4 regions of the Marinococcus sp. PL1-022 genome follow, and region 1 is predicted to be linked to each of the others. Evidence: predicted binding sites of a transcription regulator. Region 1 holds the regulator's gene; each other region holds the start of a gene.
The links. The regulator LexA, encoded in region 1, represses DNA repair genes until DNA is damaged. The targets are predictions, from matches to a motif close to CGAACATATGTTCG.
Positions count from the first base shown of each region.

Region 1 (7,439 bases):
TGGGGTTAACTGTTTACTTCTAGGTTATAAGCGGAGTTTCCTGTTTTCGAGGGTGAAAATTTCCCTTTGGCTGCTTAAAGCAGAAGATGGCCGGGAATGAAATCCAACAGCGTATTATTGAAGAGGGCTTTTCATTTAATAAATAATATGATTATGTTAACTGCTGGGCAGAAAAAGGATTACCCCGGCAGTAAAAGCGGGTAAAAGGGATTAACGGTGATGAAACGTATGATAAAGGAGGAAAGGCCGTGAATAAAAAGCAGAAAAAGCAGCTGGACAAACTGATTGTCGACTATCTGAAGGACCGGGGAAAATCCCATGAACTGAAGGTGGCAGACGAGCTGTCAGAGCGGTTTGAAGGAAAGCTGCATGCAGCCACAGTGCTTGTGAGAATCGACCGAATGAAAAAAAGCAACGAGCTGCGGCATGAGGCGAAAGCTGTCCATGACACGATCGTCTGGGCTAAAAAACTGTAGTTTCCTTTATAAAAAATGAGGATCCTGGTTTTTAATCCGCCCGGAACAGGGAAAGACGGGTATAGGAAGAACGGCAGGCTAACGCTTCTCTGCCGCACAGCACACGGAGGAGGACACCGGGAATGGAAAAACTGGAATTTCAATTTATAACATGTGATAAACGGGGAGAAATCCCGATAGAAAGCGGTATATTGACGATTGAAGACGATAATACCTGGCAGGCGGAATTAATTAATTTCACCGGAGGCATGGAGCTGTTTTCGGATCAGGGCAACGAGTTCCGCATTAAGGACAACAGCCTGGCGGAGTATGAAGGAACAGGCAGGGCGTCGAAAGCAGGCGACGAAGAGTCGGAAGGAAATATTATTATCAAAGGCCAGGGGAAAATTAGCAAGTACTAATAAAGCATCCCGCGTGGGGTGCTTTTTCAATGAGCATGCCGGCCAAAGCGGCCGGAAAGAGACAATCTAAAGAAATGTGAAGACCCGGGATACTAACCAGCAGCATAAAACGTTTCTACAGGAGGTAAACATGTCATTTCGAGATTCCATAGGAAAAAATGTTAGAATCGCTCTCGCGGATGTAGCCAAGGAGGATAAAGTACTGCAGTTGATTTTGGCGCCTAAGACAATGGAAAAGTTTATTATCGTCAAAATTGATTCCATCGATGAGATGGGCATATGGATCGAACATGAAATCGAAGCCGAGCTTGATGAAGATGAAGACGGGGAAAAGCTGCTGCAGACGCAGCGCGAGAAAAAGTTCGTCCGGTCAAAATTCCTCATCAAGTGGCACTACATCGAAGGGGCCTACGCGCCGCTCGATGATGATGTGAATAGCAAAATGAAATTCCTGCGATAAAGGGAGGGGTCTTACATGGACAATTGGATTCATCAGTTATCAAGCACGGCCCGCCAGAATAAAAAACAGGCGTCCACCGTGGAAGAGGAAAAGCAGATGGAAAGCATACGTGCCTGCTCGGAGGAGCTGACAGGCATGTTTGATGAATTAATGGGGACCATTAACGGACGGTCAGATTTAAAAGTAGAAAAGGTAAAAAGCAACAAGCACGTAAAATATTTTTACGGCGTTTCGGAGCTTATTATTGAATCCGGTGAGATTTTCACCCGTAAAGGCTTTCTGGAAATGAACTTTAAGATTCGTATTAACGACTCTGCCTATAACGTCAGCGACGTCCGGCCGCGCAGTGCTTACCTGAAGGACTTAAACTCGTGCCGATGGGAAACGGAAACGGGCACTGTATTTAATGAAGAACAGGCATCAATATTATTTAAACAGGCGCTTCTTCCCTATATTGAAGAATAAAAGCAACAGATGCAGTCCGGAAACATTCCGGGCTGTTTTTATGGATTTTAAAATTGTAGTTAATTATATACAAAAAATTAAATTGTGCAGTGTTTCTTAAAAGATACACACGATATACAGCGGTAAAAATATAAACCGGGTTAAAAAGAACCGGAAAATAAATTTCGTAATTCGAAAAATAATAGTACTTTATTACTTGGAATTGAAGTATCATTAAAGAGAGGGGGCTAAGCGATGGCTGTCGTGTATGTCAACCGTCACGTCCGTTATGTGCAGGTGCTGTTAAGCGATGAGGGGAGTCTTTTGCACTGTTTAACGTGGGAGAGCGATGAGGGATTTGTATTTGACATACATGCTCTTGATGACAGCTCGTTTTCCCCGAAGTACGACCGGATCTATATGCCATTTGACCAGGAAACGATGACGCTCCATGGAAACACTTATATTTTGTATTAGCAATAGCCAGGGGGAAATAAATCAGGGGATACGCCGGGGTGTCGGGTATCCTTTGTATTTTTACATATACATTTTTGCGCTACGGATAACTGTTGTCGTGTATGCATTTTGTTGATGGATTTATGTTTATTTTTATATACAATAGCATCACTTCTGTTGGAAAGGAGTTTTATCATTTTAGCAGGGCCTGCATGTTTACTGCGGCAGGCTGCGGCTCGTTCCTATACAATAGGGCGTAGGAGTGTTATGCTTTGAGCGGAACAGAAGTTGAAAGGAGCATGCGCTATCTCTCAATTTTCTTACGTGATCGATGAAGAAGGAAATGAAGTTTTCGTAGGGACAGAAGAAGACATCAAGGAAAAATTCCCGGCAAGAAAAAAACATATTTTTAATACCGAAGAGGAGCTGCTGAAGGGCATACGGGAGTTCCGGGAAAATGAACGAATTATTTCGGTAGTAAGTGATCTGCCGGTCTTAAATGAGCACTGGAAAGATAAGGACAATATGTAAAAACCGGACATGCTTATGGTGCACGGGAGTAGGCGGACATTTTATATTACGCAGGTGCGGACCGGACTTTTTCCAGAAAGTCCGGTTTTTTTATTAGATAGAAAACTTTTAAAAGCGCTGGCGTAGTATAATGAACAAAGTACCTCCCAGTCTTTGTCAGAGAGGAAGATGATGATGAACAAGAAAAGAAACACCGCTTGGCTGCTGGTGCCGCTGCTGCTTCTGCAGGCCTGGTGGCTTTACCGGGAAGCAGAAAAGCAGGGAAAAGCAAAATGGAAATGGGGCCTTTGGGGATTAACGCAGTTTCCGACCCCGGCAGTCGCTTTTTATGTCATTCACAAATGGAAGGAGTGACCCGGGCCTTCTGCCCGGCCGCTGCTTTTCCGAGGTTTCAAATCGTCTCCCGGGTGTAATAGGATAAAAAGAAGCCGGTGATTCTGCCGGCACGTGCAGCACCTATTAGAGTGAAGGGGCGACAAAAATGAAACAGGAAACCCAGGAAATTAACGAAATTGTACTCGACGAATCGGAGCTTCGGTTTGATTCTGCGTACTTGTATCTCGAAACGTCCGATCCGGACCGGATTGGGGAAAGTGCCTGGACCATAGTCATTTATAATGCGGAGCAGGAATTTTCCGGGGAGTTTACGAGCCGAAACAGCATAAGCATCCGGATCAAAACCGAAGAAGCAGAGTATCAGGGACTCGTTCAATTCAAAAACATTGAAGGCAGCGAGAAGAAGCACTGCCACCTCGACGGTCTCGATGAACTCGTGCAGATATAAAGCAGGACTGAAGAACGGGCGGCAGCTGAAGCTGGCGCCTGTTTTTGTATGCTGGGAAGCTGGCATCCGAACGTTTAATACACGTGAATTCGGGGATTATAGCTGTGAAAAGATGCTCCACGATGGAGAAAGGAGAGAAAGCCATGAGTCCGAGAAAAGAAGCGATGGCCCAGCTCGCCGGAAGAGTCGAGCGCGGGGAAATCGGGGCCAAATGGTCGCCGGCAGATGAAATCGAACAGGACCGTTTTCAGGAGCTTGCGGAGCACGGATACGTGACGTATGACGATGCCTCCGGAGAGAAAGATCAGGCGGTTTACAGCGGCATCGCGATTACAAAAGAAGGCCGCGAGCTTTATGAAGAATATAAGCGGCAGGTGGACGAATAGAAATTAATGTACCAAGCAGGCGGTTTTAAACAAGCCGCCTTTTTTTAAAGAATGAAGCCAAAAGAAATAACGACACCCAGGAGGACGCAATGCCGACATTAGCACTTGAATCCGTTAAAACAATCTCCACAAATGAAATTATTCATGTAAATGAAGGGAAGCTGCAGGCAGGTGACGGGCCGCTGGAGCGCTGGACCGTCACCATTACAGACTGCGAAAACGAGAAATTTTTCCATCAGGCGTTCGACAGTGCTTCCCCTGCACTGGATCTGTATTTTTACACCCGGGAGGGATTTCAGTTTGGCGGTCAGGTGTATATTACCCGGGTGGATCAGGAAAGCATCGAGCTCGAAGGGAGCAGCGCGCTCCAGGAACAGTCGTAATTGGATGAAAGGAGGATGACTATGGCACAGGAACCGGGTTTTTCCGAGGAGGGGCTGAAAGGCTACCGCGTACGTCCGATCCATTTTGCCGGAGAATCAGTCGAAGTGTATCAGGAGGAAGAGCTGGTGCTGCTCGTCCAGGTAACCACCTCGGCGATGGCAGCCGAAGCCAGTTTAAAGGAAGAAAACGTGCCGGAATGGCTGTGGAATATCGGTATGGACTATCTGGAGCAGGAAGAGCCGACGGAAAGAAAGCGTCTCGTCATCACCGTTCAGGACGTGACCGACGGAGAATTAAACAAAACGTACGACAATTTATTGAGAGAGTTCGAAGCGCCCTCCAGCTGAGAGGGTGCTTTTTGTTTCTATTTATATAGAAGAAACAGGCTGATTGCTTTTTGGGCAGCAGGCGTTGAGAGAAACGGCTTTCACCGGGTACGAAGGGAAATTCTTTCTGAAAAAAACGGGCGGGTGTCTTCTCGAACAGCATAAACTGTGGTATAAATAAGTGGAGGGGGTGGATGACAGTGGCTTTAGTGGAATTCAAATGCAGAACGCAGCCGCAGGTGACGTATAGCAGTGACGGTCATGAAATTCATTACAAGGTGATTGAATACGCCGATGGCTATGAAGTGGTGCTTCATTCGATGAGTGATTTTCAGCCGGCCGATGAAAAACTGTTATTTCATCAGGGAAGTCAGGTCATTCACGCCAAAGAGCATACTTACGTATTAGATACCTGCGATTGTGTGTACAGCGGTGAATCCGATGAAACGATCGATCATTCGATCTGTCACAAACCGTATTCTAAATCCATGTAAACGCTAAGCGGAGCTTTCCTTCCCGGGAGGCTCTTTTTTGTGGCGGGCACAGGTGAAAAAAATTACGGAAAACAGAAAGGGGCATACTAATGCTGCATTTTGAAAAGAAGGATCTTCACAATTTAAACCACGCGGAGGCGCCGTATGTATCCATTTACCAATACGGAAAAACGGACATCAGCAGCCACCCGTCCGACAGCAGCCGGGTGGGGCTCTCCAAGAAGGGCATGATGAAGCTGATGAGCTACTGGATCGAGGAAGGCAATCTTGATGATAACGACAAGCAGCAGATTAAAGAATGGCTTGACCAGTAGCCTTTCAGGAGGTGTGGAAGAAATTCGGGTTTAGCAGCAGAGGTGCAGGGAAAAGGAATCACAATTCACCAATAGAAAAACGAACTTCGGGCATGGATCAGTCCTGAAGTCGTTAAAGGGGGAAGAGTGATGGCACGCCTGCTTGACTTTTACCACGGATCGTATGAAGGCAGCCCGGGAGAGTCTGAACATTTTAATGGACCGGTGCTTCACATTTTTGAACGTGAACGATTGCTGCTGTCGATGCAGATTACGGCAGAGGCGCTTCAAAAAAACGAACTGGATGTAGATATGACAACGGTGTATGAGTGGCTCTGGCTCCGGGGGCTCGAATTTATTGAACGGGAACACATTACGTCAGCCACGGTAGTGGTAATTACTGATCGGGATATTCGAAAAGACAAAATTGTTACGGAATACCGGACGCTTGCTGCACGGGCATAATATAGAACAGGCCGCCTGCTTTTTAAAAATTGCAGGCGGCCTGTTTTGTGTGATTAAAAGATGGTGCGGAAAACGCCGGTGACTCTGCCGAGTATCGTACAGTTTTCTAAAATAATCGGATCCATGGTGGCATTTTCAGGCTGCAGCCGGATAAAGTTTTCTTCTTTATAAAACCGTTTAACCGTTGCTTCCATTTCATCGGTCATAGCGACAATGATATCGCCGTTATCGGCGGTCTGCTGTTTTTGCACAACAACAAGATCCCCGTCAAAAATCCCGGCCTCAATCATGCTGTCGCCCTGGATGGTAAGCATGTATACCTGCTCTTCATCGGTCACCATGCGCTCTGGAAGAGGGATGTATTCTTCGACATTTTCCACCGCAGTAATAGGTTCCCCGGCCGTTACTTTACCAATGACCGGCACGTATACGGCTTTGCTTTCGTGGATCGGCTCACTGCCCTGGTCCTCAAGCTCAAGCACTTCAATCGCCCGTGGCTTTGTCGGGTCGCGGCGGATTAAATTTTTATTTTCAAGGCGGGCGAGGTGCCCGTGAACCGTAGAACTCGAAGCGAGTCCGACAGCTTCCCCGATCTCCCGTACCGAAGGCGGATAGCCTTTTTCTTTTACTTCTTCTTTTATATAATCAAGAATTTGCTGCTGGCGCTTGGATAGCTTCATCTCCGCACCTCCTTTTGAGGAATTTTTCTGAATAAAGTATAGCATGAGGGGAACAAAAACGCAAACACCCGTTCTAATATTTTTGTTGACGGGAACAGGTATTCTGGTATACTGGATGAATATAAGAACATACATTCTCATTCAGGGGGAACATGCACATGAATAAACTCAAAGCTTTTACTTTCACGGACTGGACCATGCTGGCCTTGTTTGCATTTGCACTTTTATTTCTGGTATATTCAGCGGACGCTTCGATCACGCCGGAAACGCTGGACGACACGGAAGCAGACCGTCCGGCAGAAATCGTCTATGAGCAGGAGCATCCGGTTTTAAAGGACAGGATAGGCTATCAGGAAGAGCCGTGGGAACGAACGGTTACATTTGACGCTCCCGAACAGTAAAACACGAACAGAAAGGATCACTGAGACATGAAAACCTGCATCATTTACGCCCGGGTAAGTACGGAAAAAGAAGAACAGCAGTCCTCGCTTGCCAGGCAGCAGGAGGAGCTGGAGGCTCTTGCTGCAGCGAATGGCTGGACGGTGCAGCAGACCGTAACGGAGCAGGAGAGCAGCTATTCCGTGGAACGGGACGGGCTTCTCCGTGTGTTTGAGCTCCTTGATGACACGAGCGCGGATACACTGCTGATTACCGATGACACGAGGCTTGGTCGTGGAAATGCCAAAATCGCCGTGCTCCATGAACTGCAGAAAAGGGGCACCTCCATCTATACAGTGAAGGATAACGGGGAGCTCGAAATTGCGGACACCGACCATATGATTATGGAGATTTTGTCGATCGTGGAAGAGCATCAGCGCCGGCTGCATAATTTTAAAATCAAACGGGGGATGCAGCGGGC
Region 1 covers NZ_JAWXCX010000001.1:1,496,352-1,503,790, forward strand. Annotated here, with positions in the region: gene SIC45_RS07625 (hypothetical protein) at 249-476, shown strand; gene SIC45_RS07630 (hypothetical protein) at 599-877, shown strand; gene SIC45_RS07635 (hypothetical protein) at 1,008-1,337, shown strand; gene SIC45_RS07640 (hypothetical protein) at 1,353-1,802, shown strand; gene SIC45_RS07645 (hypothetical protein) at 2,037-2,258, shown strand; gene SIC45_RS07650 (hypothetical protein) at 2,526-2,768, shown strand; gene SIC45_RS07655 (hypothetical protein) at 2,943-3,122, shown strand; gene SIC45_RS07660 (hypothetical protein) at 3,250-3,552, shown strand; gene SIC45_RS07665 (hypothetical protein) at 3,696-3,938, shown strand; gene SIC45_RS07670 (hypothetical protein) at 4,028-4,321, shown strand; gene SIC45_RS07675 (hypothetical protein) at 4,343-4,669, shown strand; gene SIC45_RS07680 (hypothetical protein) at 4,843-5,142, shown strand; gene SIC45_RS07685 (hypothetical protein) at 5,232-5,456, shown strand; gene SIC45_RS07690 (hypothetical protein) at 5,586-5,900, shown strand; gene lexA (transcriptional repressor LexA) at 5,954-6,580, opposite strand; gene SIC45_RS07700 (hypothetical protein) at 6,739-6,981, shown strand; gene SIC45_RS07705 (recombinase family protein) at 7,009-7,439, shown strand, end outside.

Region 2 (7,439 bases), 320 kb from region 1:
GGCCTCTTCTGTGCGTTCCTTGATCAGAAGCGCCGTTTCGTGTTCCATTTCCTGTTCGGTTTCGCGGCGGATCAGCTCTCTTGCATCCTCCCGCGACATGCCGGAAACACGTTCAAGTTCCTCCTGTTGTCTGGCGAGAATCTCCTCCACTTTGCTGTTATTTTCCTCAACCTGTTGTTGTTTTTCGTAGAGAGACTCCTCTCTGCGCTCCAAGGATTCTTCCTTTTTGTCCAACGTCTCACTTTTACGGTCAAGGCTCTCTTCCTTCTGCATCAAGCGGTTTTCTTGTTTTTGAACTTCATTTCTTCGTTCATTCAGAGTACTCTCTGCTTCTGCCCGAATTTGATGTGCTTCGTCTTTAGCTTCCAACCGCGATTCTTTTAAGATTGTCTCTGCCTGCCGCTCAGCTTCTTTCACAATCTGGCCGGCTTCGTGCTCGGCGCTTTTGAATTTCGCTTCGGCAATCGCTTTTCGGACAAAATATCCAATCAAACCAACTATCAATGCACCGATAACAAGCAAAATGGAGATGATTGCAGTGTTCATACATGTCACCTCCTCTTGCTATCTGATTGTTCACTTTCGGTTGTTGCGAAAGTTGCATTGATGATTCTTTTTCGTGTCCGCATTGTTCTGCTTGCGAATTAATACGCTCATCGAAGTGCGGAACAAAACAAACGTTCCACTTCTTTATTGTATCTTTACCGCCGGGCGCTGTCAAGAAAGCTCACCGGCAGGAATCCCTGTTTTTATGGGGATTGACACCGTTTTCTTTTCTCCCGGGCCCCGGCGTTCTCTGCCCGCCCGGCAGGCGTTCCGTGCCCTGCTGCTTTCCCCAGACCTATTTCTGCACGAAAAAAGGCGCCGGAATTCCGGCGCCTCGGCAATGCTTTAACGATTCGTATCTGCTGTTTCTTCCTCTTCGGCAAGCAGCCCGGATTCTGCCGGAGCTTCCGGCTCTTCCTCTGGCTCTTCCGGTTCGGACTGGATGTCGTCGAGCTTGTAGTGGTCGCGAATTTTCCGTTCAATCGCCGCGGCCGTTGCTTCATTTTCCTTCAGGAACTGCTTCGAGTTTTCCCGTCCCTGTCCAAGACGTTCGCCTTCGTAGGAGTACCATGCGCCGCTTTTAAGCACGATGTCGAGCTCGGCACCGATATCAAGAATGGAGCCCTCGCGCGAAATGCCTTCCCCGTACATGATATCCACTTCCGCCTGACGGAACGGCGGTGCTACTTTGTTTTTCACTACTTTGATTCTCGTTTTGTTACCGACCATTTCGTTGCCCTGTTTGAGCGTTTCCGCCCGGCGCACTTCAAGACGCACCGAGGAGTAGAATTTCAGCGCACGGCCGCCGGGAGTCGTTTCCGGGCTGCCAAACATGACGCCGACCTTCTCACGGATCTGGTTGATGAACATGGCGATCGAGTTCGATTTGCTGATCGCCCCGGACAGCTTCCGCAGGGCCTGGGACATCAGGCGTGCCTGCAGGCCGACGTGGCTGTCGCCCATTTCGCCTTCAATCTCCGCCTTCGGCACGAGGGCTGCCACGGAGTCAATGACAAGAATATCGATCGCGCCGCTTCGTACAAGTGCTTCGGCGATTTCAAGCGCCTGTTCGCCCGTGTCCGGCTGGGAAAGAATCAGGTCATCAATGTTGACGCCAAGCGCCCGGGCATAGCTTGGATCAAGAGCGTGCTCCGCGTCGATAAAGGCTGCCGTGCCCCCGTCGCGCTGGGCCGCGGCAATGGCGTGCAGGGCCACAGTCGTTTTACCGGAGGATTCCGGACCGTAAATTTCCACAACACGTCCGCGCGGATAGCCGCCGACCCCAAGGGCAATATCTACGGCCAGGGCGCCGGTGGAAATGGTGGAAATGCGGCGGTCAGTCTGGTCGCCTAGCTTCATGATCGATCCTTTGCCAAACTGTTTTTCGATGCGGCTCAGTGCTTGATCCAATGCGGCTTTTCTTTCGTTCATCTTATCTCTCCTTCAAGGATATATACTATTAAACAGATACTCTCTTCCCCACGAAGAGCGTATCCATACATGCCTGCTGTTATTCAGGAAGCGTTCCCGCTGTTTTCCTGCTTTCTACATTATATCTTTTTTTGTTCGATTTGCCAACAGATATGCGAACATTTATTCGTGTTTTTTCCATACCCCCGAAACCTCCTGCCGCTGACAGGCTGACGGTAAAAAAACTCTTCAGCGGCGGCTGCCGCTGAAGAGCGAACGGATTACTGAGACTGGCGCTGCGTGTTCCGGTTCGGACGGGCCGGGCGGGGCTTCGCCGGCTCGAGGTTCACGCGCGTGCCGTTGATGCGAGCGTGCCGGAGGGCTTCGTACACAAACGGCGCGCTGTCCTGCGGTACTTCCACAAAGGTAAATTTATCAAAAATATCAATCTTGCCGATCGACTTGCCGGGAATGCCGACAGCGTTCGAAATTTCCTCGATCAGTATTTTCGGCGTCATGTTCACATTGCGGCCGACATTGATAAAGAATCTTGTCATGCCGCGGGCGCCGCCGGTTTCACCGAAGCCGCTGCTTTCGTCGGATTCGCTCACCGTGGCGGCAAAGTTCAGCTTCATCAGCGAGCGGACCACATCCTTCGGATCATACTCGTTGAGAAGCTCGTCCGTAATTTCATTAAAGAGGCTGAGCTCCGACTCCTCCTCCATCTGCGAGGCAATCTGACGTTTCCACGCCTCCTGCTGCTTTTCCACCACTTCTTCGATGGTCGGCACCCGGTGCGACGGAATGTACATTTTGATTTCGGACTCGATCGAACGCAGATGCTTCATTTCGCGAGGCGTGACAAGCGTCAGTGCTTCGCCCTTGCGTCCGGCTCTGCCTGTGCGGCCGATGCGGTGCACGTAGCTTTCCGGATCCTGCGGAATGTCGTAGTTGATCACGTGTGTGACGTTCTGCACGTCAATACCGCGCGCAGCCACGTCTGTGGCGACGAGAAATTCGATCGCACCGGTGCGGAATTTGTTCATAACGGCGTCGCGGTGCTGCTGGGTCAGGTCCCCGTGCAGCCCGTCTGCGAGGTAGCCGCGGGCCTGCAGAATTTCGGTCAGATCTGCCACACCTTTTTTCGTCCGGCAGAAAATAATGCCAAGGTCCGGATCGCGCGCGTCCAGAATCCGGCAGAGCGAATCCTGCTTGTTGCGCTCGAGCACCTTAAAGTAGGACTGCTCGATATTTGGCGCCGTCACTTCACTTTTGTTGATCGATACTGTGACCGGATCCACCATGTATTTTTTCGACAGCTTGCGGATTGCCGGCGGCATCGTCGCCGAGAACAACAGCGTCTGCCGGTCGACGTTCACCTGCTTTAAAATTGCTTCAATGTCCTCCACAAAGCCCATGTCAAGCATTTCGTCCGCTTCGTCAAGCACCACGGTATTTACCTTGTCGAGGTGCAGAGTTTTGCGGCGGAGATGATCCTGCACCCGGCCCGGCGTACCGATGACAATCTGTACGCCCTGCTTGAGTGCTTTAATCTGATGGCCAATCGACTGGCCGCCGTAAATCGGCAGCGAACGGATGTTTAAATGCTTGGAGAGCTTCTGGATTTCCGAGGAAACCTGAATGGCAAGCTCGCGGGTCGGAGTAATGATAATCGACTGCACGTGCGGCTCCTCGGTTACTTTATTTAAAATCGGAATGCCAAACGCTGCCGTTTTGCCGGTACCGGTCTGTGCCTGTCCGATCAGATCCTTCTGCTCGAGGGCGTCTGGAATCGCTTTTTCCTGTACCGGGGACGGCTCTTCAAAGCCCATCTCCCGTACAGCCTGCTTTAATTCGTCCTTCATTTGAAAATCATTGAATGTTGTCATTTTCTACCACCTTTTCTTTCCATAACAATCGGCACCCTTCATATAAAGCCATAAAGCGGACACGATCCCTGGTGCCGGCGATGTGAATTTGTTTTGAGATCGTTCCGTGCGGTCCGGAAACTCCGATCCAGACGAGTCCGGGCTCTTTACCCTCATCGCGGTCCGGCCCGGCGACACCGGTAAAGGAAATACCGACGTCGGTGCTGAATTTCTCTTTTACCTTTTCGGCCATCGCTTCTGCGCAGGCTGCGCTCACAGCGCCCTCCTCGTCAAGCAGCGGCCGGTCAATGCCGAGAATGTGCTCTTTGGCTGCTTTGGAATACGTCGTGACCGACCCCTGAAATACGCTTGATGCGCCCGGGATGTCCACGATGGATTTTGCGAACCAGCCGCCGGTCAGGCTTTCTGCCGAAGCGATCGTCTGCGAGCGCTCTTTCAGCACATTCACCGTATGATTAAAGACCGAATCATCATCGTAGCCGTAAAAATGCTCCCCGACTCGGCCGAGCACCTGATCCTCGACGCCGGCAATCATCTGCACCGCTTCATCCTCAGTTGCGGCAGCTGCCGTCAGCCGGAGCGTGACTTCGCCATCGCCTGCCAGAGGGGCGATGGTCGGATTCGTCTGGGCTTCAATCAAATCCTGCAGCTCCTCTTCAAGCGAGGATTCCCCGATGCCGTAAAAACGGAGCACCCGGGACGAAACGAGCCTGCCGCTTCCGGCAAGCGCCGCCACGTATGGCTCGACGTCATACTTGTACATGGATTTCATTTCCCGGGGCGGCCCCGGAATTAAAACGTAATGCGTGCCGTTTTCTTCAACGGCCATCCCGCAGGCCATGCCGTTCTGGTTAACAAACACCGTGCTGCTCTCAGCGTAGTGCGCCTGGCGCATATTGGACGCCGGCATCGCACGGCCCGTCCGGCCGTAGTAGTCCCTGATTTTCTGCGCTGACGCTTCGTGCACGAGCAGTCTGCGGCCGGTAAAATCAGCCACCACGTCCTTGGTAATATCGTCCTGCGTCGGTCCGAGGCCGCCGGTCAGGATAACGATATCCGCCCGCTCGGAGGCTTCCCCGACAGCTTCGTGCATCCGCGCTTCATTATCCCCCACCACGGTATGACGGAAGACATTCACCCCGAGGGAAGCTAATTCCTTCGATAAATACTGGCCGTTCGTGTTGGCAATCTGGCCCAACAGAAGCTCTGTTCCTACTGCAATAATTTCTGCATTCATTACACGTTCCTCCGATACAGCTTACATCGTCTTCATAATCACGGCGCGGTTTTTCCAGAAATAATCGACGCCGGATATGATCGTTAAAATAACAGCGATCCACATGAGCACGTCACCTGCCGGAAAGCCGGCGTAGGAAAATGGAAAGTGATGAAGCAAGAGCACCACGATAGCAACCATTTGGAATGTGGTTTTCCATTTCCCGAGTCCGCTTGCCGCGATAACGTTCCCTTCCCCGGCAGCGACCAGCCGGATACCGGTGACCGCAAATTCGCGGCTTAAAATAATAATTGCCATCCAGGACGCAAGCATGGAAATGTCAATCAGCACAAGCAGCGCCGCCGTGACGAGCAGCTTGTCTGCGAGCGGATCCAGAAACTTGCCAAACGTGGTCACCAGGCTGTACTTTCTTGCAATATAGCCATCGAGCCAGTCGGAGACGGCCGCGATCGCAAAGATGACCGCCCCGATGAAATGATGCACTGGCAGCTCAGCGTCTCCCACCGGCCAGGTGCCAAACGGAAAAGGCACCAATACGGCGATCACGAATAACGGAATCATCAACACACGGGCAATTGTAATTTTATTGGGTAAGTTCATCTGCGTCCTCCTACTTGCAAATCGTGCCATTCCGTCCACATTCCAGTCTTTCATATTGTATCACATATCTTTTTTTCTCATGGAACAAAACGCACAATTTGTTTATGGCAAAGCAAAGCCTTCGTTCTGAAAAAATTCAGAAGCGAAGGCCGGGTTTATTCTTCTGGCACCGCCGTAAATGTAATAACCTGGTGGGTGCCATCTGAAGGATAGGTGAATTCCCGCCCGTTGACGGTCAGCTCCATGTTGTTCGTGTTGCCGACGTTGACGGTGATTTCTTCCTCCTCATACGTTTCTTCGAGCTCGTCGCCGTCGGACTGACTTGGAAACATATCGAGCATCTCGCCGCCCGCATCCGTTACATCCACGTAGGAGTTACCGCTGAAGCTCATCACAAGCTCAAACGTTTCCGCCCCGATGACATCATAGGACGCATTGTCTCCTTCCGATGAGGTTTCCTCCAGCTGGATATCGGCGTCTGCGGGGTCCTCTTCTTCAGTGCTTTCGTCTTCTCCCCCGCCAGATCCCGTGTTATTATCCGGGGAGTTTTCGGCGCTCTCCTCCGAAGCTCCGCCGCCTTCTTCCTCCGGCGACCCGGATTCAAACTGGACGCCGGTGCCTTCATCGCTCTGCTGCTCGGTCTGTGTATCGCTGCTTACATTTTGAAACAACAGCCAGATGCCTGCCCCAATGATAAGAAGAAAAATAAGCGCAAAAATAAAGGGCAGGAAGGATGTTTTTTTCTTTTTCTGCTGCGGCCGCCCCTGCTGGCTTCTGCTTCGCGTCTGCTTTCTGGACGCCCGCGACGGCATCTCTGCCGGCTGCTGCCTGGGTTCCGGCAATTCATGGCCATACTGCCGGAACACGTCCTCAGCGTCAAGGCCGAGCGCTTCAGCGTAGCTGCGGATGAACGCCCGGGCATAAAACGCCCCCGGCAGCGCCCCGTAATCACCGCTTTCAATTGCCTGCAAATACCTTCGTTGAATTTTTGTGCGCTGCTGCATCAGCTCGAGGCTTGCTCCCTGGCGCTCACGTTCACCGCGAAGGTACGGTCCTAATTCTGCCATAACGGCTCACCTGCCTCTTTCACGTTAACTAATATCAAAGGATGAAAACCCGGAATCCACCGTATCGTACGAGATCACCTGGCTTTCATCATTTCTGAGCTCAATCATGCAGTCAAAATCTTCCGCCGTATATGACGTTTCGCGTATGAAAATATCCGGATGCTCCACAACCTTGACCGCGGGCAGCCGCATGATCTCCTCCACCAGGTCGCGATGCTTCCGTGCCGCGCGCATTGTCGTGACAATGCCGTCGATAATGAACACATGGCTGTTCGTCCGCTCATCGTCGCCAAGCTGGGTGCGCATCGTCTGGCGCAGAAGCGTCGATGATACAAACGTCCAGCGCTTATTGGCGCATACGCTTGCGGCCACCAGGGATTCAGTCTTCCCGACCCGCGGCATTCCCCGGATACCGACAAGGTAGTGACGGTCCTTTTTAAACAGCTCGGCCATAAAATCAACCAGAAGCCCGAGGTCCGGACGCACAAAGCGGAACGTTTTCCGGTCATCGGCATCGCGCTCAATGTAGCGGCCGTGACGGACAGCGAGCCTCTCGCGAAGGCCCGGCTGTTTGACCTTCCGCACGGAAATGATCTGTATCGTATCAAGGATGGCACGCAGCCGCTGGATGCGGTCATAGCTGTCACAGCGCAGAAGCAGCCCCCGTCGGTTGCCCTCCACCCCGTTGAT
Region 2 covers NZ_JAWXCX010000001.1:1,179,135-1,186,573, reverse strand. Annotated here, with positions in the region: gene rny (ribonuclease Y) at 1-546, opposite strand, end outside; gene recA (recombinase RecA) at 892-1,977, opposite strand; gene SIC45_RS06000 (DEAD/DEAH box helicase) at 2,238-3,845, opposite strand; gene SIC45_RS05995 (competence/damage-inducible protein A) at 3,829-5,082, opposite strand; gene pgsA (CDP-diacylglycerol--glycerol-3-phosphate 3-phosphatidyltransferase) at 5,104-5,682, opposite strand; gene SIC45_RS05985 (helix-turn-helix domain-containing protein) at 5,838-6,749, opposite strand; gene SIC45_RS05980 (DUF3388 domain-containing protein) at 6,774-7,439, opposite strand, start outside.
Region 2: a site for LexA is predicted at 2,133-2,146, ahead of recA (recombinase RecA). Genes of this name have one in related genera too.

Region 3 (7,439 bases), 1.4 Mb from region 1:
CCAGCTGATCCGCTACGCCGGCTACGAGCGGGACGGGGAAATCATTGGCGACCCACAGTCTGTTGCTTTCACAAAGTACTGTGAATCACTGGGATGGAAGGGCGAAAAAACATCCTTTGACCTTCTTCCCCTGGTCGTTCAGGTAAACGAAGGTGCTCCCCAGTGGTTTCCGTTGAAAACCGAAGAAGTACTAGAAGTTCCGATTAACCATCCGGATAGCGATGCTTTTTCCACGCTCGGTTTAAAATGGTACGCCGTGCCGATTGTTTCGGATATGAAAATGGAAATCGGCGGCATCACGTATACGGCCGCTCCGTTTAACGGCTGGTACATGGAAACGGAAATTGGCGCCCGGAATCTCGCAGACGAGGACCGCTACAATATGCTCCCGCAGGCTGCAGACGTGCTTGGCATCGACCGGACGTACGCGGGAAGTTTATGGAAGGACCGGGCGCTTGTCGAGATGAACCGCGCCGTGCTGCATTCGTATAAAAAAGCAGGCGTCAGCATGGTGGATCATCACACGGCCGCCTCGCAGTTCAGACGGTTTGAGCAGCAGGAGCAAAAAGCAGGCCGGGAAGTAACCGGTGACTGGACGTGGCTGATCCCGCCGGTATCGCCGGCCGCTACTCATATCTTTCACAGCTCCTACCGCAATATCATGCACACGCCGAATTTCTTTTACCAGCAGCATCCTTATAAATAATGATACAAGAAGCAGGTGGAGCCTGCCGAAAGCTTGCCGCATCATAATTTCTGCGCTAAAAGCCCCCTCCTAAAAAATGGAGAGGGCTTCTTTTTTTATGAAAATTTCACCGGTACACCGGCTGCTTCAAACAAATCATAGAAGGTCGGACACGTTTTCGACACGCATCCCGGATCTTCAATATAGATTCCGGGCACCTTCGCTCCAATCAGCGAAAGGGCCATAGCCACCCGGTGATCATCGTAGGAATGAAGTGACACGCCAACCGGCGTCCCCGGGTATATTTTCAGACCGTCCGAGTATTCATCCACCCGGATGCCCATTTTCTGAAGCTCTGTGCACGCTGCGTGAATGCGGTCTGATTCGTGATGACGAATATGCTCCACTTCCCGGACCGTAATCGGGGCATCGGCAAACGGAGCCAAAGCAGCAACGGTCAGCGTCTGATCGGACATTTCCTTCATGCTGAGCTCAAATCCGCCCGAAAGCTGTTCCGGACCTGTGACTTCAATGTAGGTGTCACCCTTTTCCACGCGGCAGCCCATTTTTTCGAACACATTCACCATTCCTATATCCGGCTGATTGGTGTCCATTGTTAAATTATTAATACGGACCGTTCCGGCCGTGAGTGCCGCCAGTGCCATAAAATAACTGGCTGTCGACGCATCTGCTTCAAGCGCCATGCTACGGCCCTGAAAGCTCTTTGCCGGCACCTGCATGTCAGTTAAATCCTCGTTGTACGTAACCGGCACCCCGAACTGATTCATTAAATCGAGCGTAATGTGTACATAGGCGTGCTGCACGATGTAATCCGGAATCCGGATACGCAGGCCTTCCTCTGTATAGGCACCCGTCAGCAGCAGGCCGCTGATAAACTGGCTCGATAATTTGCCGGAAATGGTCACTTCTTTACCGGGGAGCCCGCCCGCATGAACTTCAAGCGGATAAAACCCTTTTTTATCTATGTAATGAACATCGGCTCCGAGCGTTTCCAGGGCTTCCATTAACGGCTCCACCGGACGTTCACTCATTCGTTTGCTCGCTTCCACCCTGTAAACTCCGCTACCGGCTGCTGCAAGCGGCCCCGGAAGGAAACGGGCCGTAGTACCGGCTGCTCCTATGTAAAGCTCTGCGTCCTCCTCCGGCCACCGGCCCCCGCATCCGTGGATCGTCACCGTATCGCCCTCCACTTCGGACTTCACGCCGAGCGCACGCAGAGCGCCAAGGCACCAGTACGAGTCATCGCTTTTTAAAATGCCTGAAAGGGTGGAGGTGCCTTCCGCCAGTGCTGCCATAATCAGGGCCCGATTCGTAAAGCTTTTGCTTCCAGGCACCGTCAAAGAGGTCTGAATCGATCCCGGCGAAACTGGGGAAACGTGTACTTTGTCTACATCTGTTAATGATGCCCACGGCGAGCGGGCCCGAAAATCTGGTGTACTCATTAAACATCCGTCCTCTGCATCGTTTTCTACATTACACCATGAACCAGTATTGCGCGCAACCAGCGTTTTTTGAAGATTTACACTACACCGGTAAGTGCCGGGCTGACCATAAACCAGAGCAGAAGCACCGCCATAATAATCCAACCGCTCAGCTTCATCCATCCCGGCTCACTGCGCGAAAAAGCAATCATGCTCATGAATGCACTGAGCGCAAGCAGCAGAATGCCGATCGTCAGCAGCGACCCAAATAATGGCACAAAGGGACTGCTGTCGGGAAGAGAAAATACGGCAGACACAATGATAGATACAGCAATCAGCCCGACACCTCCCAGGGAAGACGTTAAGGAAATTCTGCTGAATTTTTTGTCCTTCATTTCATTCGCTCCCTTTTGGGTTCTTTTCTTGCCTTTCTTTCCCTCAGGTATATTTTAAAAACATGCTTTTACGTCTCCAGGTCCATAATGTCCTGCACACCGATATGCCGGACGTCCCCGCCTGCTTCTATTTTAATTGTTTTGTTCAGCTCGTCCAGATGCAGAATTTTTCCGGTCATCTTTATTTCTGCATAAGGATCAAACACATGAAGCGTTACTTCCACTCCAGCCGCCGCAGCTTCGTGAAGGCGGTGGGAAAACTCCTCAAGCTGCTGCTCGTCCCAGAGGGGCCTGAATTTCATCCGGTCCTCTTTTTGGTGACGCAGCCACATTTCCCGGTGCTCCGGCAGAATCATCCGGCTGGATTCCCATCGCATATTCGACCCCGGGGTTAATTTGTTTTCTTTCATCCGTAACGCCCCCTTTCGCTTTAGTATACACGAACATTTGTTCTTTTTGTGGTTTATTTTAAAATTTGGCAAAATTTTTCTAACAAAAAGGCCTCCTGATTTAGGAGACCTTCTTTGTTTTAAGCCTTTTCTGTCTGGAAAAACTGCGGCAGATGCTCCCGATGGGCTTCGAGCATGTCATCGAGCATCTGTTTTGCTTTTGTGTCAGACGGAACGAGAGGATTAATAGTCATCGCCAGAAGAGCCGTCCCGTAGTTTCCCGTCACCGCTGCTTCAGCAGTTACCCGTTCAAACGACTTGATCTGCTGCACGAGTCCCTGGACTGCCACCGGAAGCTCTCCGACAGCCACGGGCCTCGGACCGTCCTTTGTGATAACGGAGCTGATTTCCACCGCCGACTCCGCCGGGATCCCTGCAATGGCACCGCGGTTTCTCGTATTAACCGGCTGGATGTCCCGGGTGTCATTGTATATCGAGTTGATCAGGCTGCAGGCCGCTTCGCTGTAATAAGCCCCGCCGCGCTGCTCCAGCTGCTCCGGCTTCGACCGGAGTGTTTCATCGCCGTAGAGGGCAAAAAGCTCCTCCTCCACCCCCTGTACGACCTCCGCACGGGTGCCGGTTTCCTGGGCTGCCGCCTGTTCCTCGGCCAGCATTTCTTCTGTTTTATAGTAATACCGGTGATACGGGCAGGGAAGCACCTTCAGAGCCCGTATGAAATCCGGCTCCCATCCGAGCGCTGCGATATTTTTCATCGTGGAGGCATTCGCCGGATCTGCCACCGCTTCAAGCGCCTGCTGTTTTACATCTTCACCGTCGAGATAAATGTTCAGCCCGTACACCATATGGTTCAGTCCGGCAAAATCAATACGGACACGGCTGCCCTCTACTCCAAGCGCTTCGGCCACACCCATCTGCATTCCCACCGGCACGTTGCAGAGACCGACAATGCGTTCATGATTCGTATAGCGCAGCACCGCTTCTGTCACCATGCCGGCCGGGTTTGTAAAGTTTACAAGCCACGCGTCCGGACACAGCCGCTCGATGTCATGCACAATGTCAATAATAACCGGAATGGTCCGCAGTCCTTTAAACAGCCCGCCCGGTCCATTCGTCTCCTGACCGATCACGCCGTAGGAGAGCGGAATCCGCTCGTCCTTCGCCCGCGCTTCAAGCATACCAACCCGAAACTGAGTGGTGACAAAATCCGCTCCCGGCAGTGCTTCCTCCCGGCTGTAGGAAAGATGCACGGTCATATCGACACCTGCTTCGGCTGCCATACGCTGGGCGAGCTTTCCCACGATCTCCAGCTTTTCTTTTCCTTCCGGAATATCTACGAGCCACAGCTCCTTCACCGGCAGTTCGTGATGTCTTTTAATAAAGCCCTCCACGAGCTCCGGCGTATAGCTCGAGCCCCCGCCGATCGTTACAATCTTAATGCCTTTCTTCATCGTCTCACTCCTTTTTCTGCGTGTATTTATACAGACCAGGCCGTCTGCAGATAGACAGACGGCCCGCAATGCTATTTTTCAAATCCGTTATTTTTGCTAACATCAGTGATCCAGTACGCACTCTTTTTCGGCGTGCGTTCCTGCGTATCGATATTGACGGAAAAATAGCCGTAGCGATTTTTGTAGGCGTTCGCCCAGGACCAGTTATCGATAAATGACCAGAGATGGTATCCTTTGGCGTTCGCGCCTTCTTCGATGGCCCGGTGCAGCCATTCGAGATGGTCCTGAATGAACTCAATGCGGTAATCATCCTGAATCATGCCGTCTTCCATAAATCTGGCTTCGTCCTGAACCCCCATGCCGTTTTCAGAAATGAACGACGGGATATTGCCGTAGTTATCCCGGAGATTGATCATAATGTCGTAGACACCCTTCGGATAAATTTCCCATCCGCGGTACGGATTCATCTTCCGGCCGGGCATTTCGTAATGATCGAAAAACCACTCGGGCAGTATTGGAGCGCTTGGATTCGGAAGGTTTTCCTTCGCTTTGACCCGGCGCGGCTGATAGTAGTTCACACCCAGCAGGTCGACTTTTCCTTCTTTGATCAGCTCTTTATCCCCGCCTTCTGTGTCCGGAAGCATGCCGTGCTCCCCGAGCAGGTCAATCAGCTCTTGAGGATACTCCCCGAGCACCGTTGGATCGAGAAAGCTCCGGTTAAAAAATAAATCAGCAATCCGGGAAGCCTTCAGATCTGCCGGATGGCTGCTTCTTGGATAAGAAGGGGTCAGGTTCAAAATAATGCCAATTTCCCCGCCGGCCCGGTCCTTTTCACGAAAGGCTTTCACCGCGAACACGTGGGACAGGAGGGTATGATAGCCCACCTGGGCCGCCCGCTTCATGTCGACGACGTTAGGATAATGAAAGTCGTACATGTAGCCGCCCTCCACCGGAACAATCGGTTCGTTGTGCGTAAACCATTTTTTCACCCGGTCGCCGAACAGATCAAAGCAGATGCCGGCATAACGGCCAAAGCATTCCGCTGTCTCCCTGTTCTCCCAGCCGCCAATCTCCTGCATCGCCATCGGCATATCGAAATGATATAAACAGACAAATGGCTCCACGCCCTGTTCAATCATTTCGTTGATAACATTGTTATAAAAATCAACAGCTTCCTGGTTCACTTCCCCAGAGCCGTCCGGGATCAGCCGGGACCAGGAGATCGACAAGCGAAAGGAATTAAAATTAATGTCCTTCATCCGGGCAATGTCTTCTTTGTACTGGTGATAAAAATCGGATGTGGTGCCAGGACCGACTCCGTTAAAAAAACGATTCGGCTCTTCTTCAAACCATTGATCCCAAATATTTTTCCCTTTGCCGCCTTCATTCGCGGCGCCTTCAATCTGAGTGGCGGATGTGGCCGCCCCCCACCAGAATCCTTTTGGAAACGTGAACTTCTCTGCCATAGATGGTACCTCCTAAAATGGTTGTGCCTGTATATGTTTTACAACAAGCAGGGCCCCGGCCTGTTTTTTTCTTTCGGCCGGGTCCCTCTTTATGCTTACCGGGTGCGGTACACTTCCACGATCTCTTCAGCCAGGTCTCTGACCGTCATAGAGGTCATCAAATGATCCTGCGAATGAATAAGCATGACATTAACGGAAAAATCCTCGCCGCTTGCTTCTTTCGTGAGCAGGTTGGTCTGGTAGGAATGTGCTTTCCCGAGCTCTTCTCCTGCTTCCTTGATCAGCTCTTCGGCGCGGTCGAAATTTCCGGCCTTCGCTTCCTGGATCGCTTCCATGGCGTTTGCCTTGCCGTTACCAGCGTATAATATAATCTGAAACGCGGTTTCTGTTAACGCTTCCATATTCTCCACTCCTATTCTGATTTAACCGCTTTTTTGCTTGTTGTCTGCATTTGTCGTTTCTTTTTCTCCTTCTACTTCATTCCGGACATACTGACGGTCCAGAATCCGCAGGAACGGGAACCAGATGATAAACACCACGGCCAGGTTAAACAGCTGCAGGACAGCTCCCTGCCAGGCGTTCCCGGTAGCCAGAAATCCGCTTAAGAAAATCGGGGTGGTCCACGGAACGATGATTCCTGCCGGCTTTGGCACCAGACCGATCGACATCGTTACATACGTTATGACTGCAATCACGACCGGAGCCACCAGCCACGGAATCAATACCAATGGATTCATGATGATCGGCAGGCCGAAAATAATCGGTTCGTTGACGTTAAAGAATCCCGGGGGACCGCCAACCTTGCCGAGCTGCTTCGCCTGTTTGCTGCGTGCGAGCATGAACAGCCAGAGCACAATCGCAAGCGTCATACCGGAGCCGCCCATCCCTACAATAAATGTATCAATAAATTGTTTGGTGACAACATTCGGAAGCGCTTCTCCTGCCTGGAACGCCTGAAAGTTCTGGTCGTTCAGCGCGTACCAGATCGGGTCGAACACGGAGTTAACCAGAATCTGCCCGTGCAGGCCGAAAAACCAGAATATCTGAATCATAAGAACAGCTATGATCGTAGCCGGAAGCCCGCTGCCAAGCGCTGTTAATGGCTCCTGTAAAACGGTATAAATAAAGTTCTGGGCAGATTCAAACGGGGTAAGGCTGAACAAAATACGGATAGCGAGAAATACCGATAAGGTCAGGGCGATAGGGATCAGCGCACTGAAGGATCTCGAGACCGCGTCCGGAACCCCGGCCGGCATTTTAATTGTCAGGTTTTTCTGTACGAAGTAGCGGTACAGCTCGGCCGCGAGAAACGCGGTCAGTATACCGACGAACATGCCCTCGGCCCCGAGAGTGGCCGTTGGAATAACTCCTTCCACGTCCTCGAAGGTCTGCGGGGTTAAAATGATGAAACCCGCCAGGGCGACCATCCCGCCGTAGAGTGCTTCCACGCCGTACGAGGCAGTTAATTTATACCCTATACCGACGATAACAAAAAGCCCCATAATACTGAGCGTTGATGCTGAAGCCGGACCAAGCGCTGCCTGATAGGCTGCATAGGCGTCTTCGCCAATCAGCTGGTCCAGAAAAGGAAAA
Region 3 covers NZ_JAWXCX010000001.1:2,878,982-2,886,420, forward strand. Annotated here, with positions in the region: gene SIC45_RS14695 (nitric oxide synthase oxygenase) at 1-706, shown strand, start outside; gene aroA (3-phosphoshikimate 1-carboxyvinyltransferase) at 802-2,148, opposite strand; gene SIC45_RS14705 (hypothetical protein) at 2,226-2,522, opposite strand; gene SIC45_RS14710 (YolD-like family protein) at 2,591-2,932, opposite strand; gene SIC45_RS14715 (6-phospho-beta-glucosidase) at 3,052-4,380, opposite strand; gene SIC45_RS14720 (glycoside hydrolase family 1 protein) at 4,452-5,846, opposite strand; gene SIC45_RS14725 (PTS lactose/cellobiose transporter subunit IIA) at 5,942-6,247, opposite strand; gene celB (PTS cellobiose transporter subunit IIC) at 6,269-7,439, opposite strand, start outside.
Region 3: a site for LexA is predicted at 2,963-2,976, ahead of SIC45_RS14710 (YolD-like family protein). Genes of this name have one in related genera too.

Region 4 (7,439 bases), 970 kb from region 1:
GTTCTTTTGAATCCGGATATATTCCTGCTTTTGCAGCGTCTGAATAATGGTGCTGCGCGTCGCTTCAGTCCCAAGGCCTTCCGTCTCCTGCAATACTTTTTTAGACGTTTCATCATCCTCGATCCATTTGCCGCAGGACTTCATCATGTTGATCAGCTGTCCTTCGGTGTAAGGCTTGGGCGGCTGGGTTTCCTTTTCAGCCGCCTGGACGTATGCCTTAACCTGCTCTTTTTCGGCTAGTGGAGGAAGAGTGTTGTCCTCCTGGTCTTTCTTCTTCCTGGGCGCCGGAAAGAGCTCCTTCCAGCCCAGCTGCCGGTCCACCCGGCCTTTGCTTTCAAAAATAAGCCCATGGACGTCCGTTTCCACCGTCGTTTCTTCGTATACGTAGTTTCGGTGAAACATCGCGAGCACGCTGTTCATGACTTCTTTATACACCTGCTGCTGGGCCCGGTTCAGCTTTTCAAGCTGAGTCTGGCTCAGCACTTTTTTAGTCGGAATGATCGCATGGTGCTCCTGGACTTTGCTTCCGTCTACAAACCGCTTTGAGGGTGTGGTGGACGCCGGCTCGAAGGAGGTGTTCATGCACTCCTGCATCCGGGAGAGATTTCCTTTTAAGTAGTTAAATTCCCCTGACGTGATGTGGCGGGTGTCCGTTCTCGGATAGGAAACAGCTTTTAACGGTTCGTCATACAGGCTCTGCACCGTTTTCAGCACAGCCGACGGACTCATTTTATACTTCTTGTTCATCGTCGTCTGCAGACTCGAGAGCGAATGAAGGAGCGGGGGCTTTTCCTGCTTCTCCTCTTTTTTTACGCTCCTAACCGTGCCTTCGGTATCCTTTTTCAGTCCGTGCTCCTTCCAGATCCGGAGCACCTCTTCCTTTGAGCCGAAGCGCTTTTTATACTTTCCTTTATACTCTCCTGCTTCCGCCCGGAAGGTTCCTTCAAGGTCCCAGTAAGGCTCGGGCACAAACGCTTCAATTTCCTTCTGCCGATCGTAAATAAGCTTGAGTGTCGGCGTCTGGACCCTGCCGACGCTGAACACTTCATTGATGCCCTTCTGCTTTAACAGCAGCGTATACAGACGGCTCGCATTCATGCCGACAATCCAGTCGGAAAACTGGCGGGCCCGTGCCTCCTCGTAAAGAGGGAGATAGTCTGCGCCTTCCCGGAGCTGCTCGAACCCTTTATACACTTCCTCCTTTTCGAGGCTGTTGATCCAAAGGCGCCGGGTTGGTTTATGGGACGTTTTCGTATAGTCGATAACGCTGCGCGCAATGTTCTCGCCTTCCCGGTCGCAGTCGGTCGCAATAATAATGCTGTCGGCTTCCTGCAGCATCTGTTTGACAATCTTCAGCTGCTTGAATGCCCTGGGGTTAGGCTTGAAGCGGAAATGGGCGGGAAGCATCGGGAGGGTATCGAGCGACCATTTTTTCCAGGAGGACTCGTAATCGGCCGGGGCCCGGAGCTCGAGCAGATGGCCAAACCCCCAGGTAAGCACCGCCCCGTCCGGAAACAGGCTGCACGGCTTCAGCCGCATATACCCATCTTTTTTTTCCTGTATTTGAAACGCGGCTGCGTAGGCTTTTGCCTGGGACGGCTTCTCCGCTAGGATAACTGGCATAAGAAATTCCTCTCTTCGCTGATTTCTTTGAATTCAAGAACATTTGTTCTTTAATTATAATGAATCTGTCACAAAAACGAAAGATGGAGCCCGGCTTTCATATACTCAACTTCGGCCGCGCGTGATACACTAGCATTTGTGAAAACAATGGAAGGATGCTTCCACTCGAAGAAACCACCATTCGGGAGGAGAAATAGACAAATGAAGCCTTTAAAACAGCAGGGATACGAATATTACGATTTAGCCGATATCCTGCATGACAGCTACAGCGAAGCCGATCTTGCTGCTCTCACCGCCGCCTTTGACGACCTTCCGGCCGATGACTATGCCCCGGATCTGAACCGCTACCGGCAGTATGGCCGTGCCGTTATTTTTCCCGGCACCCACCGGATCGAATGGCTGCCGGAAACGGTTAAAAACGGTAAAAGCTACTACGATTATTTCCAGGGGTCGTTCAACCCGGAATACCCGGACGCGAGCCGCCGCTTTCCTGCCATTCCCGAAAACGTCAGGCACAACCGGCTGCTTGAAGCGCTGATCGCCTTTAATTTCCGCCAGACATTCTGGACACGCGAGGATGCGCTGATGCCATTTCATGCAGGAGTCCACTTTGTGAAGCTGCACGTTGAATCCGGTGAGGACGAAGCTTTTTCTTCGCCAAATACGCTGCATCAGGACGGCGAGCCGTTCACATTTGCGCACCTGATCCGCCGGCGCAATATCGAAGGCGCACGGAACGTCATTTCTGTTCCGGAGGTTCGCGGGCAGATGCCGGAGGAGGTTGACAAGGAAAAAATTACTGATTCCTTTTACATGACCCGCCCGCTTGAATCCTACGGGGTGTATGATCCACTGGTCACTCATTACGTCGGCTCCGTACGCAAAGGCCCGGAGGACGGGCCCGGAGAGCGCTCAGCCATCTTAATTGACTACCAGCCTACTGTCGTTGCCAACCCGGATGAGATCCGAAGCATGCACGGTGATACAGACAATATGGATTATGTATAAACCGAACCCCCGGCGCAGCACGCGTCGGGGGTTCACTATTTGTCTGCTTAGTTGACCGAGGTTAGGGACACAAGCTCATATTCAATTGTGGTGCGGTGGGATTCCCATTCCACCCGGTGTATAACCGCCTTGCCAAACGGCACCTTTTCGGCGAAGGTGTGAATGGGAAGCGGGTGATCAAGCGGAAACATTTGATAATTATCTTTGATCAGCCGGAAATTTTTTTCATCGAGGCGCTCGGCCTGTTTATTCGTAATAATTTCCCAGTTCATTTCTACAGAAAAACCCATATGCGTCCCTCCTGCTCCCTTGTCTCTTTAATTATAACGCTTACTTTTCTATTTCCATTATGGCAGATTTTTAAGCGATTGTACGATTAAATCCCAAAATTTATCATTATCGACTTCCACTGCGACCTGCACCGGCCCGTCAGCAGCGGAAGCATCAATGACCGTTTCTCCGTACGTATGCTTTCCCGCAGTTTCCACCTTTACCTCGGCTGATTCAAATGTAAACAGGGACGGCTCCAGGCACACTGCCACCGCGCACGGATCATGAACCGGCGGGAGCGCGAGATGAAAACGCTCCTGGTAGGCACGCTGGAAGTGATCAAGCAGTTCATACGTAAACTGGGCCGCCATTGTTGGTATCTCTTTAATCCGTTCCACCACAGCCTCGGATGATAACGCCTGATGAGTGACATCGAGGCCGCACATCGTGATTGGGATGCCGCTTGAAAAAACGATTTCTGCTGCTTCTGCATCTGCATAAATATTAAACTCTGCCGCAGGTGTCCAGTTGCCAAACGTGCCGCCTCCCATAACCGACAGGCGGCGAATACGACCAGCGGCCTTCGGATTTTTACGGCATAGCATGGCAATATTGGTGAGCGGGCCGGTCGCAATAACGGTAATCTCTTCCTCTGAATGAAGCAGCAGCTCTTCCATTACGTCCACTGCATGTCTTTCCTCCACCTTATGTGTCGGCGCCGGAAGCTCTGGTCCATCCAGACCGGACTCACCGTGGATAGAAGGAGCGTGCTCCGCCTTGCGGACCAGGGGCCTTCCTGCTCCTTCCGCCACCGGTACTCCCTTAAGGCCTGCGGTATCAGCAGCCACTAAAGCATTTCTTGTTGTTTTTCCTATATCTGCATTGCCTGAAACGGTCGTTACAGCCCGGATATCCATATCCGGATGCCCCGCTGCAAGAAATAAAGCGATGACATCGTCGTGTCCCGGGTCCATATCCATAATTACTGGTATTTTCATCTGCTGCTTCCTTTCTTTCTAAGACTGTATGTTTATTCAAACCAAAAGCACCGCCGGCCGGCGGTGCTTTCATGCTTCGGACTCCGATGTTTAAAGTCCTGCTTCGTAGTTCAATTTTTTCGCCATTTCCCGGAACTGCTGCTCGTCAAATCCCGGGGCGAATTCCTCCGGAATATGGTCGAGGTTCGGAATTTCTCCGCCCTCCGGCGTCGGCATGTCGCTGACTACCTCGAGTTCGCCCGGTGGCCCAACCGGTGTCGGTCCGTTCCAGATCCGGTCAAGCATGGTGTAATCATTATCACTGAAACGATAGAGCTTACGGTGTGCGCCCTTCGCTTCGTATTTGTGGGCATGATCATATTTACTGTTATCAAGGTCCGGCACCGGAAGCATTTTCGTTACGTCCACGCCTGTTAATTTCTCCAGCGCTTTGGCATAGGCCACTACATGCACACCGCCGCGCACAAGCAGGTATCCGCAGAGTTCACGGGCGGTTTCATTGTCTGTCATCTGGTACACCCTCATTTTATGCGTTCTGGCTCCGCACTCGAGGTAAAAATTGTGAAGCAGATCGTTGACCAGGTTGCCGCTTGTAAAGACATTGTCTCCTGTCCACGGTGCTCCCATCGAATCCTTCGGTACAGAGTTCTGCCCGGCAAAAATAAAGCTTTGCGGATTTCTTGAATCCATGGCTTCACTGAGCGGTGTGCTGTCCGGATTGGCCGGGTCCTGGCCGCTTTGGCTTGTTGAACCCTGCAGGCATAAATTTATTGTATTGGCAACCAGCTCTACGTGTCCGAGTTCCTCGGCTGTGATGCTTGCGACTAAATCATAAAATGGTCTTAGCTGTTTTTTGCTGCGGAAATTAAACGACTGGAATAAATAGTTATTAAGCGTTGACAGTTCACCGAATTTTCCACCTAAAAGCTCCTGTACGACGTTGGCTGAGTTCGCGTCTGGGTTACTGGGCGTTGGGAGGTCGATTTGCAGTTTGTCAATTCTCTTAAACACAATGATTCCTCCTATAGGTTTAAATTCGTATTCCGCAAGCAAAATACACTTACCTATTTCCGTTCTTCCTTTTAAGCAAACACTAAATGTTTGTCTATTAACAATATTCATTCTTTTTATACAATTTGTATTATTTTCGAAAAATCCTGTTTCTCCGGCTTTGAAACCATGTTTAAAAGTTCGGGGCGGCAGGAATAATGATAATTAGTTTCACTACGAAAGGAAGGTTTATCCATGGATAAAAACGAAGCAAAGAGACATGCACAAGATATCATCGACAGCAACAAGGTAGGCGTCCTTGCCACGATTGAAGGCAACAAGCCCCACTCCCGCTATATGACGTTTTACAATGACAATTTCACTCTTCTTACGCCGACAAGCAGCAAAACCCATAAGGCGGAAGAAATCGAGAAGAATTCCAATGTGCATATTCTGCTTGGATACGACGGTGAAGGCTATGGAGACGCTTTTGTTGAAATTTCCGGCAAAGCAGTAATCCGCCATGATCAGGAAACCAAGGAAAAGGTTTGGACTGACAGTGTGCAGTCCTGGCTTGGCTCCCCGGACAATCCCGACTATATTGTCCTCGAAATCCAGCCGGATTCTATCCGCCTGATGAACTCCAAAGGAGATACTCCCGAGGAAATCGACTTTTCTTCTTAAGCAAATAAAAGTCCCCGCCGGTACGCATGCCGGCGGGGATTATTTTATAAAGCCTTCCAGGCCTCGTGAATATCCTTATCTCCTGCAAGCAGCTCGACGGTCTGCCCGCGGGCGTTTTCAATATCCAGGGCGGCGATCATCGTGCGTGCCACGTCTTCTCTGGATATATCTCTTTTTTCGGGATTGGAAAGCTTTTCTGCGAGCTCTATTTTTCCTGTACCCTTCTCAAATGTCAGTTTGCCCGGACGAACAATCGTGTATGGCACTCCGCTGCTCTGCAGATGCCTGTCCGCGTTCAACTTTGCCTCCGCGTAATGTTTAAGGGCTCCCTGTGGGTTCTCGACGCCAATCCCGCTCAGCATAACGTAGTGCTGCACCTCCTGCACTCTTGCCGAATCGATGGTTTTTTTTGCTCCCTGCTGATCCACGCTCACTGTTTTTTCAGGTCCGGTGGAAGAGCCCGAGCCGGCAGCAAACATAACGGCGTCCATTCCCTTCAAAGCGGCCGCCGTGTCTTCTTCAAGATCTGCAAGAATCGTGGATGCCGCTCCCAGTTTTTTCAGTTCATCGGCCTGGGAGACTTCACGTACCATAGCATGCGGAGTATGCTCCGGATGGGCTGCAAGCTGTTCGACCAGCAGACGTCCTGTATGCCCGTTCGCTCCTATGACTAATACATCCATTTTAACGCCTCCTTTTTTCACATTTGTTCCCTGCAGTCTTCAGTTTAAACGTCCCCACCAGGCTTTTTCTCCCATTCATTTTGCGTTTTCCTCCGCCTGCTTCCGCGCTTTCTCCGGAATTTTCCCGGTCTTGAATAAATAGAAAGAACAACCGCCGAAAAAATAAGGAAAATACCAAGCCCCTGCCAGCTGCTCAGCCTGTCCCCAAAAGCGAATACGCCGATCACAATGGCCACCATCGGTTCAACGGTTGATAAAATCGCCGCTTTGCCCGACTCGATATATTTCAGCCCGATCGTAAACAGGATATACGCAGCAATGGTGGAAAGAAGAATACCTCCAAGACCGTACATCCACATCCTCGGCTCACGTATGGCTTCTTCGTTTGCCAGAAGGCCGCTGAAAGGGACCATTACCACTCCTCCGGCTAGCATAGTGTAGGCAGTGATCGTAATGGAATGATATTTCGGCGTCACAAATTTACCGAGAATACTGTACAGGCCACAGCATAAACCGGAAAGCAGGCCGATCATTAGAATCGACAGCGACATTCCGCCCGCTCCTCCGGGAAGCAGACCGGCCACCAGCGCACAGCCGGCGATCGTAAGCAAAATAGCTGCCAGCTTATTCGCTGTTATTTTTTCTTTAAATACAAATCTTGAAATAAGCGCTACAAACACGGGACTGGTATATAGAAGCACGACCGCAATGGAAAGCGAGGCTTCATTCATGACAGTGAAATAACACCAGTTAAAGAGGGCTATACTGCCGACGCCGAGCCCGATAAAGTGCGGCAGATCGTACCACCGGACCTTCAGAAGATACGGCCGGACCAGGGCTACAGCCAGAAATAAGATCAGGGCCGAACCGGCCATGCGGAGCGCTACTACCTGGTCGGGTTCAATACTGTACCGGTACATGTTCTGTACGAACAAGCCTGTGAATCCCCAAAACGAAGCGCCGGCGACGGCAAATAAATAGGCAGTGGATGGTTTCATAGCTTCTCCCCCTTTATATGGATCCTTTTCCTTCAGCTCCGCTATCATCTCAGATTTCTGCACCGGCTTTCTATAAATTTTAAATTATTCTTAAATAGTATTGACCTTCCCTGATCTTAAATGTTTGAAAAAATACAGCATCAGGTATATTATACATTGCTACCGGGTTCTATCCGGTAATTATG
Region 4 covers NZ_JAWXCX010000001.1:2,463,941-2,471,379, forward strand. Annotated here, with positions in the region: gene SIC45_RS12705 (DNA topoisomerase 3) at 1-1,623, opposite strand, end outside; gene SIC45_RS12710 (2OG-Fe dioxygenase family protein) at 1,825-2,631, shown strand; gene SIC45_RS12715 (DUF2584 family protein) at 2,679-2,921, opposite strand; gene SIC45_RS12720 (nucleoside hydrolase) at 2,979-3,899, opposite strand; gene SIC45_RS12725 (manganese catalase family protein) at 3,990-4,910, opposite strand; gene SIC45_RS12730 (pyridoxamine 5'-phosphate oxidase family protein) at 5,145-5,573, shown strand; gene SIC45_RS12735 (SDR family oxidoreductase) at 5,618-6,256, opposite strand; gene SIC45_RS12740 (DMT family transporter) at 6,301-7,254, opposite strand.
Region 4: a site for LexA is predicted at 1,660-1,673, ahead of SIC45_RS12710 (2OG-Fe dioxygenase family protein). Genes of this name have one in related genera too.